Regions from separate parts of the Pseudomonas sp. H3_A02 genome, predicted to be linked through region 1. Evidence: predicted binding sites of a transcription regulator. Region 1 holds the regulator's gene; each other region holds the start of a gene.
What was found. Region 1 encodes FliA, which starts transcription of late flagellar genes. Its sites were predicted from a motif close to CTAAAGTTTNNNNNNNNNNNGCCGNTAA; they were not measured.
Positions count from the first base shown of each region.

Region 1 (4,210 bases):
GAGCTGCGCAAGACCCAATCGCGCATCGCCAGCGCCCAGGCCGAACTGAGCCTGCGCAGCAGCGAAGGCGAGGGTGCCGCGGGCACCAATCGTCAATTGTTCGCCGGTCAGCCGCTGACCGCCGGCCTGCCCTTGACCGCCGCCGAACCGCTAATGGAGCAGGCCCAGGCCGAACCGCGTCGTCCGGAACCGGCTCCCGCCGCGCCTGTCCGCGGGGTCGATCCGCGCGCCCTGGACTCAATGCGCTTTGAACTCAACAGCCTGCGCGAGCTGATGGAAGTCCAGCTCGGCTCCCTGGCCTGGAACCAGCTGCAAGGCAGCCGTCCGGCCCAGGCCAACCTGTGGCGTCGCCTGCAACGCATCGGCCTGTCCGGCCCGTTGTCCCGGGACCTGCTGGCGCTGATCAATGGTATCGAAGAACCGCGCCAGGCTTGGCGCATGTTGCTGGCGCACCTGGCGCGGATGATCTCCACGCCGGAAGTCGAGCCACTGGAAGAGGGCGGAGTGATTGCCATGGTCGGTCCTGCCGGCATGGGCAAGACCACCACCCTGGCCAAGCTCGCCGCCCGTTATGTACTCAAGTACGGCGCCCAGAGCATCGCCCTGGTGAGCATGGACAGTTTCCGCATCGGTGCCCAGGAACAACTCAAGACCCTGGGCCGGATCCTCAATGTGTCGGTGACCCATGTGGATCCGGGCCAATCCCTGGCCCAGGCGCTGGAGCCTTTGCTGCGCAAACGCGTTGTGCTGATCGATACCGCGGGCCTGCAAGCCAGCGATCCAGCCCTGCGCATGCAGCTCGAAAGCCTGGCCGGACGCGGTATCAAGTCAAAAAATTATCTCGTGTTGGCAACCACCAGCCAGAAACAGGTTCTAACCGCCGCATACCACAGCTACAAACGCTGCGGACTGGCCGGCTGCATCCTGACTAAGCTGGACGAAACGGCAAGCCTGGGCGAGGTGTTGAGCCTGGCGATCGGTCATGAACTGCCGGTGGCCTACCTGACCGATGGGCCGCGGATCCCGGATGATTTGCATCTGCCGCGCCGTCATCAACTGGTCAGTCGTGCCGTGAGTGTGCAAATGCAGGAAGAACCCAGCGAAGAAGCCATGGCTGACATGTTCGCTGACATCTACCACAGCCCGAGCAAGCAGGTCGGCTGAGGTAATCATGAATATTTTTTGTACCTACATCGATGGTCTGCCATGCATTGTTCCTTATGCGAACGCGCAGCCAGTAATGTGGCCTCCGTCTAAGAAGACAAGGTAAAGAACGAACATGGGCAGCATGCATCCCGTACAGGTGATCGCGGTGACCGGCGGCAAAGGTGGCGTCGGGAAGACTAACGTGTCAGTGAACTTGTCCCTGGCTCTTGCAGAGCTTGGCCGACGGGTCATGCTGCTGGACGCCGACCTGGGCCTGGCGAACGTCGACGTGCTGCTGGGGCTTACCCCCAAACGCACCCTGGCGGACGTGATCGAAGGCCGCTGCGAACTGCGCGACGTGCTGTTGCAGGGGCCAGGCGGGATTCGTATCGTGCCGGCTGCCTCCGGCACCCAGAGCATGGTTCACCTGACCCCAGCCCAACACGCGGGCCTGATCCAGGCTTTCAGCGACATCGGCGACAACCTCGATGTGCTGGTGATCGATACCGCGGCTGGCATTGGCGACTCGGTCGTCAGTTTCGTGCGCGCCGCCCAGGAAGTGCTGCTGGTGGTCTGCGACGAACCGACGTCCATCACCGACGCCTACGCCCTGATCAAACTGCTGAACCGCGACTATGGCATGAACCGCTTCCGCGTCCTGGCCAACATGGCCCAGAGCCCGCAGGAAGGACGCAACCTGTTCGCCAAGTTGACCAAGGTCACCGATCGCTTCCTGGACGTCGCCCTGCAATACGTCGGCGCGGTGCCTTACGACGAAAGCGTGCGCAAGGCCGTCCAGAAGCAACGTGCCGTCTATGAAGCCTTTCCACGTTCCAAATGCGCGCTGGCGTTCAAGGCGATCGCCCAGAAGGTCGATACCTGGCCATTGCCGGCCAATCCTCGCGGGCATCTGGAGTTTTTCGTCGAACGTCTTGTGCAACAAACAGCAGGGCCCGTGCTATGACAGCCAGCGGTTACAACCATCTCTACAAAAAATCGGCACGGGACGCCCAATACGAATTGATCGAGCGTTATGCGCCACTGGTCAAGCGTATCGCCTACCACTTGCTGGCGCGGTTGCCGGCCAGTGTCCAGGTCGAGGACTTGATCCAGGCCGGCATGATCGGCCTGCTTGAAGTGTCGAACAAATACGACGCCAGCAAAGGCGCCAGTTTCGAGACCTATGCCGGTATTCGCATTCGCGGGGCGATGCTCGATGAAGTCCGCAAGGGCGATTGGGCGCCGCGTTCGGTGCACCGCAATACCCGCATGGTCAGTGACGCGATTCGGGCAATTGAAGCGAAAACCGGGCGTGACGCTAAAGATCACGAAGTTGCTGCCGAACTCCAGTTAAGTCTCGATGATTATTACGGGATTTTGAACGATACCTTGGGCAGCCGCCTGTTCAGTTTCGACGACCTGCTGCAGGACGGCGAACACGAAGGGCTGCACGAGGATGGCGCGAGTGCTCACATGGAGCCATCGCGTGACCTGGAAGATGAACGTTTCCAGAGCGCGCTGGCGGATGCGATTGCCAATTTGCCGGAGCGTGAGCGACTGGTCTTGGCGCTGTACTACGACGAAGAGCTGAACCTCAAGGAAATCGGTGAGGTCCTGGGGGTCAGCGAATCGCGGGTCAGCCAGTTACACAGCCAGTGCGCGGCCCGTTTGCGGGGGCGTTTGGGGGAGTGGCGAGCGCGTTGACAGGCAGTGTGGGGACACTGCGACGAGGCTGGCCTGGCAGGTACTGCGCCAGTCTCCATCCGTTGTGCTCCGGACCGTTGTCGAGTGTTGTGCCGGATTGATTGAAATGGCGCGTCCAGGTGCTGGGCGCGTTTAAGACTGCTTGGAGGTCGAATTGGACAAGAACATGAAAATCCTCATCGTTGATGACTTCTCAACGATGCGGCGGATCATAAAAAACCTGTTGCGTGACCTTGGGTTCACCAACACGGTCGAGGCGGATGATGGCGTCACAGCCATTCCGGTCCTCAACAGCGGGAGCATCGACTTTCTGGTGACTGACTGGAACATGCCCGGCATGACCGGTATCGACTTGTTGCGCCATGTGCGCGCCGACGAAAAGCTCAAGCATCTTCCGGTGCTGATGGTCACTGCCGAAGCCAAGCGCGAGCAGATCATCGAAGCGGCCCAGGCCGGTGTAAACGGCTATGTGGTCAAACCCTTCACGGCCCAGGCGTTGAAAGAGAAGATCGAAAAAATCTTCGAACGCATCGGTTAACGGCGCCACGGGGGAGCTATGGACAACGAATCTTCAATGGGCGATTTCGAATCGACCCTGAAAAAACATGCCCGCGAACTGGTCGACAGCCTTGAAAAAGGTCGCTTTGGCGATGCGGTTCAAATGATCCATGAGCTCAACCAGACCCGTGACCGCGGTCTGTATCAGGAAGTGGGCAAGCTCACGCGTGAACTGCACAGCGCGATTGTCAATTTCCAGATCGACCCGCACATGCCGCAGGCCGAGGAAGTCTCGCAGATCACCGACGCCACCGAGCGCCTGGGGTATGTGGTCAAGCTGACCGAGGCCGCGGCGAACCGCACCATGGACCTGGTGGAAAGCGCAACGCCGCTGGTCAACGGCCTGAGTGAAGAAGCCCAGGCCTTGAGCACCGACTGGGGCCGGTTCATGCGTCGCGAAGTCGGTGCTGAAGAGTTTCGGGAGCTGGCCCGTCGGGTCGACGGTTTCCTGACGCGCAGCAGCACCGAGAACCGCGCCGTGGCAAGCAACCTCAACGACATTCTGCTGGCCCAGGACTATCAAGACCTGACCGGCCAGGTGATCAAGCGTGTGACCCAGTTGGTCACCGAAGTGGAAAGCAACCTGCTCAAACTGGTGTTGATGGCCAGCCAGGTCGACCGCTTTGCAGGCATCGAACACGACCGTGAAGCGATGCTTGCTGAAAAAGATCCACAAAAACATCTCTCTCAGGGTGAAGGTCCGCAAATTCATGCCGATAAAAGAGAAGACGTTATGTCCGGTCAGGACGATGTGGACGATTTGCTGTCCAGCCTTGGATTCTGAGTTTTAGCCCTGTTTTAG
Region 1 covers NZ_CP162807.1:5,970,723-5,974,932, reverse strand. The annotation lists gene flhF (flagellar biosynthesis protein FlhF) at 1-1,164, shown strand, start outside; gene fleN (flagellar synthesis regulator FleN) at 1,280-2,110, shown strand; gene fliA (RNA polymerase sigma factor FliA) at 2,107-2,850, shown strand; gene AB4N80_RS26200 (chemotaxis response regulator CheY) at 3,017-3,388, shown strand; gene AB4N80_RS26195 (protein phosphatase CheZ) at 3,407-4,192, shown strand.

Region 2 (4,210 bases), 1.3 Mb from region 1:
AAGGTGAGTGTTCAGTCAAGCATTTGCTTACCTTAGTTCATTGCGGCTGGACTTGGAGCCTAAGTATTGAGCGAACCTAAGTAAATAACCATCCGGGTCTAATACGAGAAAATTGCTTTGACCTTGAAGCAGGTTGTTCTCTTTGTACCAGCATTCTTCTATTGGTTTATGCAGCTCGTATCCCGAACCGATCAATGTTTTCGCTAACGCTCTGACATCGGGGCAATCAATTGAGAGGTTCATTCCGCGTCCATAAGGTTTTTGTAGCGGGCCTACTCGCCACGGTGACTCTTCGTGATCGTCTTGTTCCAGCATTAACTGGCTACCGTGATAGGAGATGAACATGAAGCCGTCGTTCGGTCTTTCATACTCAACGCTGAACCCAATGATCTTGCAATAAAATCTTGAGCTTGCCTTGATGTCGGACACAATCAGTTCAGGTATAAGCTTGTTAAAGGTGACCATAATTCCTCTTCCGTGAAGAATGTTTCGTATAGTTAATGGAGGTGCCATTCTGTCGTGAGCTCTAGAAAAGTCCAATCGATTTTTCTGATGCTTTTGTCATTGTTTATGTTGGCTGCGATCGTTTGACGATAATGCCGCAGTTATAAATTATGTCTGAAAGTTAAAGTAGGCCGGTGGCCAAAGCAGCGAGGTTATTTAAGGATGATAAATCTGCAGAGACACATGTCGAACATCACATATTGGTAGAGCAGTGCCTCAGCTCCAATAGGGACTGATGCACTGCTTCATGCGTTATGTGTTTGGAGCAACTCGTTAAGCGGCCGTTGGTGACAAACGCGCCTATGCCTCTAAACTTTGAACCGCCCTACCAGCGTCTGCAAGTGCACGCCTAGCCGGGCCAATTCCGCACTCGAAGCGGCAGTCTCCTCACTGGACGACGCCGTCTGCTCCGAAACATCACGTACATTCAGCACACTACGGTTGATCTCCTCAGCCACAGCGCTCTGCTGCTCGGCCGCAGCGGCGATCTGCTGGTTCATCGACTGGATCGCCGAAACCGTGCGAGTGATGTTCTCCAGCGAGCCCCCCGCGCGGCGGGTCAGTTCGACGCTGTTATCGGTCAGGTTGCGGCTGTTGTCCATGATGGTCGCGACCTGCTGGGTCCCCGATTGCAGGCCGACGATCAGCTCTTCGATTTCTTCGGTGGACTTCTGGGTGCGCTGCGCCAGGCTGCGAACCTCATCGGCGACCACTGCAAAACCACGCCCTGCTTCCCCGGCACGGGCCGCTTCGATGGCGGCGTTGAGGGCCAGCAGGTTGGTTTGCTGGGCTACGGACTTGATCACGTCGAGCACGCTGCCGATCTTGTCGCTTTCACGCTTCAGGTCGCCCATCGCCGCGGTGGAGTTGCCCACTTCGAGGGCCAGGCGTTCGATCTGGGCGATGGCTTCACCGACGACTTTTTCGCCTTCGCGGGCCTGTTGGTCGGCAGCGACGGCGGCTTCGGAGGCTTCCTCGGCGTTGCGGGCGACTTCCTGCACCGTGGCGGTCATTTCATGCATGGCGGTGGCGACCTGATCGGTTTCCACCTTTTGACTGTTGACCCCGGCGCTGGTCTGCTCGGTCACGGCCGAGAGCTGTTCGGCGGCGCTGGCGATTTGCGTGACACCTTCGCCGATGCCACCGATCAATTGCCGCAGGCCCACGGTCATGCTTTGCATGGCGCGTTGCAGTTGGCCCAGTTCGTCGCGACGGTCAGACGTGAGGTTGTGGGTCAGGTCGCCAGCGGCTACGCGTTCGGCAACCTTCAAGGTGTCGTTGAGTGGGCCGACGATCTGCCGGGTGATGAGCAGCGCTGCAATCACGCCGAACAGCAGGGCCAGCGCAGCCGCTGCGATGAGAACGGTCTTGGCCTGGGCGGTATCGTGGTCTCGCACCGCCGTCTGGGACACGGTGAGCTTCTGACTGGAATCGATCAGTACGTGGCCTTGCTCACTCATGCGCTGCAACGCGGCGCCATTATCGATCTGGGAGTCGCGGAACTGGCTGACCGCCGCGCGATAGACGTTCATCGAGTCGCTGGCCTGCTGAAGACTATCGGCGAACTCCTCGGGTAGCTGGGCCGGCAAGCGTGCCAGCAGTTTCAGGACATCGGTGATTGCATCGATGGCGGGCTGCTGGGCCTCGCTTTTTCCGCTGTAGGTGTAGCCGCGAACCTGATAGCGGGCCTGCTGGATCGCCTTGCTCAGGGCCACCACGTTGTTGAATTGAGTAACGTCGCCGCTTTGCAGCAATGCTTTTTCCACCTCGGCAACGCGGGCCACGGCGTTGTCGGCGCTGGCGCCGAGCTTGCTGCGGGCGTCTTCGCGGCTGACGGTGGCGCTGGTCATCTGGGCGAAGGCACTCTTGTATTCGGCAACGGCGGCCAGCTGTGCATCGATCAACGCCACATCGGCCGGTTGTTCGATCAACTGGCGAGCAGTCTTCAGGCCCTCTTCGAGCTTGCCCAGCAGGTCGTTGACCTGTTGCGGCCCTTTCTCGCCCCGCGTGCTGTTGTAGTCGATGCTGGCCAGATTCAAGTCTTTGCTCAAGTCGTTGAGACTGGCAATGAACCCCAGTTTATCGCCCCGGCTGATGACATTGCCCAGGCCGGACCAACCGGTGAATGCGATCATCAAGGTGAGGAACAGCACCAGGCCGAAGCCTGCACCGAGTTTGCGATTAACGCTTACATTTCCCAGACCCTGGGCAAGCCACCGGAACATGCTGATACTCCCTTGGAGCGCTGAATTGGTTTTATGGGCACTGTATCGGCGGCTTTGACGGGATCTGTAGAAATGAGCTCAGGATTCTCCGAGTGGCTTATTTGTGGCGAAGCAGAGATGCCTTTCAGAACAACCTTGCAAGCAATGCGGTAACCGCGGTCTCGACCCGCAGAATCCGCTCGCCCAGTTGTACCGGTTGCAAGCCGGCCTTGCCCAGTAGGTCGATCTCGTAGGGAATCCAACCGCCTTCGGGGCCGATGGCCAAGGTCACCGGCTCCGTGAGTGCTCGCGGGCAGGGTGGGTGGTTGCCAGGGTGGCCGACCAGTCCGAGGGTGCCGTTGGCGATGGCCGGCAGGCGGTCCTCGACAAAAGGCTTGAAGCGTTTCTCGATAACCACCTCAGGCAACACGCTGTCCCGGGCCTGCTCCAGGCCCAGGATCAGTTGCTCGCGAATGGCCTCGGGTTCGAGGAACGGCGTCTGCCAAAAGCTCTTTTCCACGCGATAGCTGTTGACCAGCACCACCCGCGGCACGCCCATGGTGGCGATGGTCTGGAACACTCGCCGGAGCATTTTCGGGCGCGGCAGCGCCAGCACCAGGGTCAACGGCAACTTGGCCGGCGGCGCCTGGTCGAGGGTCACTTGCAGTTCGGCCTCGCGAGCCTCCAGGCGCAGCACCTGGGCCGAGCCCATCAACCCGCCGATGCGCCCGACGCGCAGGCTGTCACCGACGGCACTGCGATGGACTTCCTGCATGTGGGTCAACCGGCGATCGCTCAGGATCACGCGGTCAGGCCCAATGAAGTCGGCCTCTTCGAGCAGCAGCAGGTTCACGCTTGGGTCGCTGGCGGCTGGTCGTTGTGGTCATCGACCGGCTGGTCCTCGGGTTCTTCTTCCCGGCGCTTGCGCACCAGGCCACCGAACAGGATGCCGATTTCGAACAGCAGCCACATCGGCACGGCCAGCAGGGTCTGGGAGAAAATGTCCGGCGGGGTGAGGATCATGCCGACCACGAAGCAGCCGATGATCACGTAGGGGCGGATCTTCTTCAGGTAGGCCACGTCGACCACGCCGATCCACACCAGCAGCACCACGGCCACGGGGATTTCGAACGCCACGCCGAAGGCGAAGAACAGCGTCATGACGAAATCCAGGTAGCTGCTGATGTCGGTCATCATCTCCACGCCCGCCGGGGTGGCGGCGGCGAAGAACTTGAAGATCAGCGGGAACACCAGGTAATAGGCGAAGGCCATGCCGGTGTAGAACAGCAGGATGCTGGATACCAACAGCGGTACGGCGATGCGTTTTTCATGCTTGTACAGGCCCGGGGCGATGAAACCCCAGATCTGGTGCAGGATCACCGGGATCGCCAGGAACAGCGAGACCATCATCGTCAGCTTCAGTGGCGTCAGGAACGGCGACGACACGTCGGTGGCGATCATCGTCGCGCCTACCGGCAGGTACTGGCGCAGCGGCGTGGAGA
Region 2 covers NZ_CP162807.1:750,243-754,452, reverse strand. The annotation lists gene AB4N80_RS03165 (bleomycin resistance protein) at 28-465, opposite strand; gene AB4N80_RS03160 (methyl-accepting chemotaxis protein) at 813-2,729, opposite strand; gene AB4N80_RS03155 (16S rRNA (uracil(1498)-N(3))-methyltransferase) at 2,854-3,561, opposite strand; gene tatC (twin-arginine translocase subunit TatC) at 3,558-4,210, opposite strand, start outside.
Region 2: a site for FliA is predicted at 2,772-2,799, ahead of AB4N80_RS03160 (methyl-accepting chemotaxis protein). Genes of this name have one in related genera too.

Region 3 (4,210 bases), 1.4 Mb from region 1:
CTGGATTATGCCGAACGGCATCAGAAGATCATTGCCCGGTTTGGCCGGTTTCCTCATCGCAATGCGGTGTTGGGGCGCGAGTCCACGGCTGATGAGCTGGAGTTTTTGAGCAGGCCTGGGTCCAGGTTCTGAGTTTTCTGCGCGTCTGATGCCGCTATCGCGAGCAAGCTCGCTCCCACAGTTGACCGAGTTCCGTCAGGGAAATCTGATCAACTGTGGGAGCGAGCTTGCTCGCGATGGGGCCCCTTCCAGGCGCTAGATCCGGAAACTGCCCACCAACTGCTTCAACCGCGCCGCCTGCTGCTCAAGGTCGGCACAGGCGCGCAAGGTGGCTTGCAGGTTTTCCACGCCTTCCTGGTTAAGGGTATTGATCTCGGTGATGTCGACGTTGATCGACTCCACCACGGCGGTCTGTTCTTCGGTGGCGGTCGCCACGGACTGGTTCATGCCGTCGATTTCACCGATACGCTGGGTCACGCTGCCCAGTCGTTCGCCGGCCTGGTTGGCGATGCCGACGCTGCTTTCGCTCTGGCGCTGGCTGTCGGTCATGGTCAGTACCGCTTCCCGTGCGCCGACTTGCAGTTCTTCGATCATCTTCTGCACTTGCTGCGCCGAATCCTGGGTGCGGTGGGCCAGGTTGCGCACTTCATCGGCCACCACCGCGAAGCCGCGCCCGGCTTCACCGGCCCGGGCTGCTTCGATGGCGGCGTTGAGGGCGAGCAGGTTGGTCTGCTGGGAAATGCTGGTGATCACCTCAAGAATCTGGCCGATGTTCACCGTGTTGCTGTTCAGGGTTTCGATGTTGCCACACGAATCGCTGATCTTGGCCGACAACTGCTGCATGGCCGCGATGGTTTTATCCACCACTTGCTGACCGTCTTCGGCCAGGCTGCGGGCATCGCTGGAATGTTGCGAGGCGAGGGCGGCGTTCTGGGCGATTTCCTGGGCGGCGGCGCCAAGCTGGTTGATGGCCGCGGCCACGCTGCTGGTGCGCGATGCCTGCTGGTCGGAGTTGAACATCGACGAGTTGGACGCACTGACCACGCGCAAGGCGACTTCGTTGACCTGTCCGGTGGCTGAGGCCACTTCGCGGATCGAGGTGTGAATGCGCTCGACAAAACGGTTGAACGACGTGCCCAGTGCGCCGAATTCGTCCTGGCCGTGGATGACCAGGCGGCGGGTCAGGTCGCCTTCGCCTTCGGCGATGTCATGCATGGCACGGCCCATGGTCAGCAGCGGCTGCATCAGCACGCGGATCAACATGCCCAGCAGGGCGATGATGAACACCACGGCGATGACCATGGCGATCAGTGCCGATGTACGGAACTCACTGAGCATCGCCAGCGCGGTGTCCTTGTCGAGCACCAGCGCCACGTACCAATCGGCGCCCGGCACGCCGTTGACGCGGGTGAAGGAGATGAATTGGGTCTTGCCGTCGAGATCGACTTCCTTCACGCCCGGGCTGATTTGCGGTGCGCCGTTGGGGTAGGCCTCGGCCAAGGTCTTGAGCACGCGCTTGCTGTCGGGGTGGATCAGGATCTTGCCGTCGGCGCTGACGATGAACGCGTGGCCGTGGCCGCCGAAGTTCAGCGAGTTGATGATGGCGCTGACGCTGGACAGGTCGATGTCCGCACCGGCCACGCCGATCATCTGGTTCTGGCGCTGTACCGGTGTGGCGACGGTGATCACCAGCTTGCCCGACGAGGCGGCGATGTAGGGCTCGGTGACAATGGTTTGCTGTGCGCTGTTGGCGGCCTTGTACCAGCCACGGGCGCGCGGGTCGTAGTCGGCGGCGCGATTGCCGGCCGGTACCGAGAACATCACGCCGTCGGTGCCGCCGAAATAGCTGAGCTGGAAGTTGCCGGTGTAGGCCGGCAGGCCCACGGCGCGCTTGAGGCTGTCGGCACTGCTGCCGTCCACGGCGATCTGCTGGGCCAGCGATTGCAGCAATTGGATACGGCCGTCGACCCACGTCTGGATGTTGCGGCTGGTCAGGCTGCCGAGCTCCTGCATGGAGGTCTCGGTGCTGGCGTGCAGGCTCTGGCGTTGACGATAGTCGTTGAACAGGATGAAACAGGCGAATGCAACGGCCACCACGAGGGCGGCAGCCAGCAGGATTTTATGGCTGAATTTCATGTTTCTGGTCATTAATAACACTACCGCGGAGGGACGGGTCAGGAAGGGCTGTCAATTTGCCATAGCGCAGGGTTTTGCGCTGTTACTTTTTATCGGCGCAGAAGCCCGGCCCATCAGGCGTCAGGGCGTCAATCCCGACGAAAGGTACGACGGCGTCACAAACCGGTTGATTCACCGATGAAACACCTCTGCACGGCCAATAAATACTGGGGACGTCAGGGAACCAGATAAGGGTTTTCTCTTCTAAGGATCAGGTTGGCACCCTGCCACCTCCCTTCCGTTCCAGGAGTTTCACCATGTCGCTGCGATCTATCGCTCTGCTGTTTATGTGCGTCGTGTTGACCGCATGCAGCAAGGTCAACCAGGAAAACTATTCGAAACTGTCGGCGGGTATGCCCAAGGCCGAAGTCGAAACGTTGCTGGGGAAACCGACCGATTGCTCAGGCGCCCTCGGCATGTCCAGCTGCACCTGGGGCGACCAGAAAAGCTTTATCAGCGTGCAGTACGCCGGTGACAAAGTGTTGATGTTTTCCGGCCAAGGCCTGAAGTAAACCGAGGCCAGAGGCCTGCGGGAGAAAAATAATGATGCGGTTAGTTTTTGTGCTTTTGGCTGGCCTGGTTTTGGCTGGCTGTGCCACTTCTGGCGAAGATCCGCTGGCACCCAAGACGGTCAACAGCGTCAATCTCAAGCGTTACCAAGGGACCTGGTATGAGTTGGCCCGCCTGCCCATGTATTTCCAGCGCAATTGCGCGCAATCGGAAGCTCACTACACCCTCAAGCCAGACGGCAATGTGGGTGTGCTCAATCGCTGCCTGACCTCGGACTGGCAGTGGGAGGAAGCCAAGGGTACCGCCACGCCGCAGGTGCCGGGCAAGACCGACAAGCTCTGGGTCGAGTTCGATAACTGGTTTTCACGGATCGTGCCGGGCGTGGCGAAAGGGCAGTACTGGGTGCTGTACGTCAGTGATGACTACAAGACCGCTATCGTCGGCGACCCGAGCCGCCGCTACATGTGGCTGCTGTCCCGCACACCGACCGTCAATAGCGTCGTGCGCGAGGAACTGCTGAGCAAGGCGCGCCAGCAGGGTTATGACACGACACGACTGATCTGGCGCGCCTCGGATCGGCAGATGGCCAAGACCTCGGACTGACGGTCACCCGAAAACCAGTGTGGGAGCGAGCTTGCTCGCGATGACGGATTTCCAGTCAACATTTGCGTTGAGTGTGAAGGCCTCATCGCGAGCAAGCTCGCTCCCACAGTGGTATTCCCACATTGATTTTTTGCGATCAGCCCAGGAGTTCGCGCAATACCTGGGTAAACGCCCGGGCGCTTTCCTCTTCGCCGGCATGACGCCCATCGCGCACAACCCACTGTCCACCGACCATCACATCGCGCACCTGGCGATCGCCGCCGGCAAACAACCAGCGATTGAGGATCCCGTCGCTCTGGGCGGTGGCCAGGTATGGGTCGTTGCCATCGAGCACCAGCCAGTCGGCGCGCTTGCCGATGTCGAGGGCGCCGACCGGTTGTCCCAGGGCCTGGGCGCCGCCTTCCAATGCCGCGTCAAACAAGGTGCGGCCAACTATCGGCTGATCCGTCCGGTATAAGCGGTTGCGCCGTTGATCACGCAGGCGCTGGCCATATTCCAGCCAACGCAATTCTTCGACCACGCTCAACGACACATGACTGTCGGAGCCGATCCCCAGGCGTCCGCCCTGGGCGAGGAAATCCACGGCCGGGAAAATCCCGTCCCCCAGGTTGGCTTCGGTGGTCAGGCACAGACCGGCAATCGCCCGGCTCTTGGCCATGAGGCTGACTTCCTGGGCGTTGGCATGGGTGGCATGGACCAGGCACCAGCGCTGGTCGACCTCGGTGTTTTCGTACAGCCATTGCAACGGGCGGGCGCCGCTCCAGCTCAGGCAGTCGTCGACTTCCTTCTGTTGCTCGGCGATGTGGATGTGCACCGGGCAATCACGGTCGCTGGCGGCCAGCACGTCCTGGATCTGCCCGGGCGTCACAGCGCGCAACGAGTGGAAACACAGGCCCAGTGCCTGGGACGGTTGCCCGGCCAG
Region 3 covers NZ_CP162807.1:780,873-785,082, reverse strand. The annotation lists gene AB4N80_RS03290 (DUF924 family protein) at 1-132, shown strand, start outside; gene AB4N80_RS03285 (methyl-accepting chemotaxis protein) at 256-2,148, opposite strand; gene AB4N80_RS03280 (hypothetical protein) at 2,433-2,687, shown strand; gene AB4N80_RS03275 (lipocalin family protein) at 2,719-3,288, shown strand; gene AB4N80_RS03270 (formimidoylglutamate deiminase) at 3,425-4,210, opposite strand, start outside.
Region 3: a site for FliA is predicted at 2,226-2,253, ahead of AB4N80_RS03285 (methyl-accepting chemotaxis protein). Genes of this name have one in related genera too.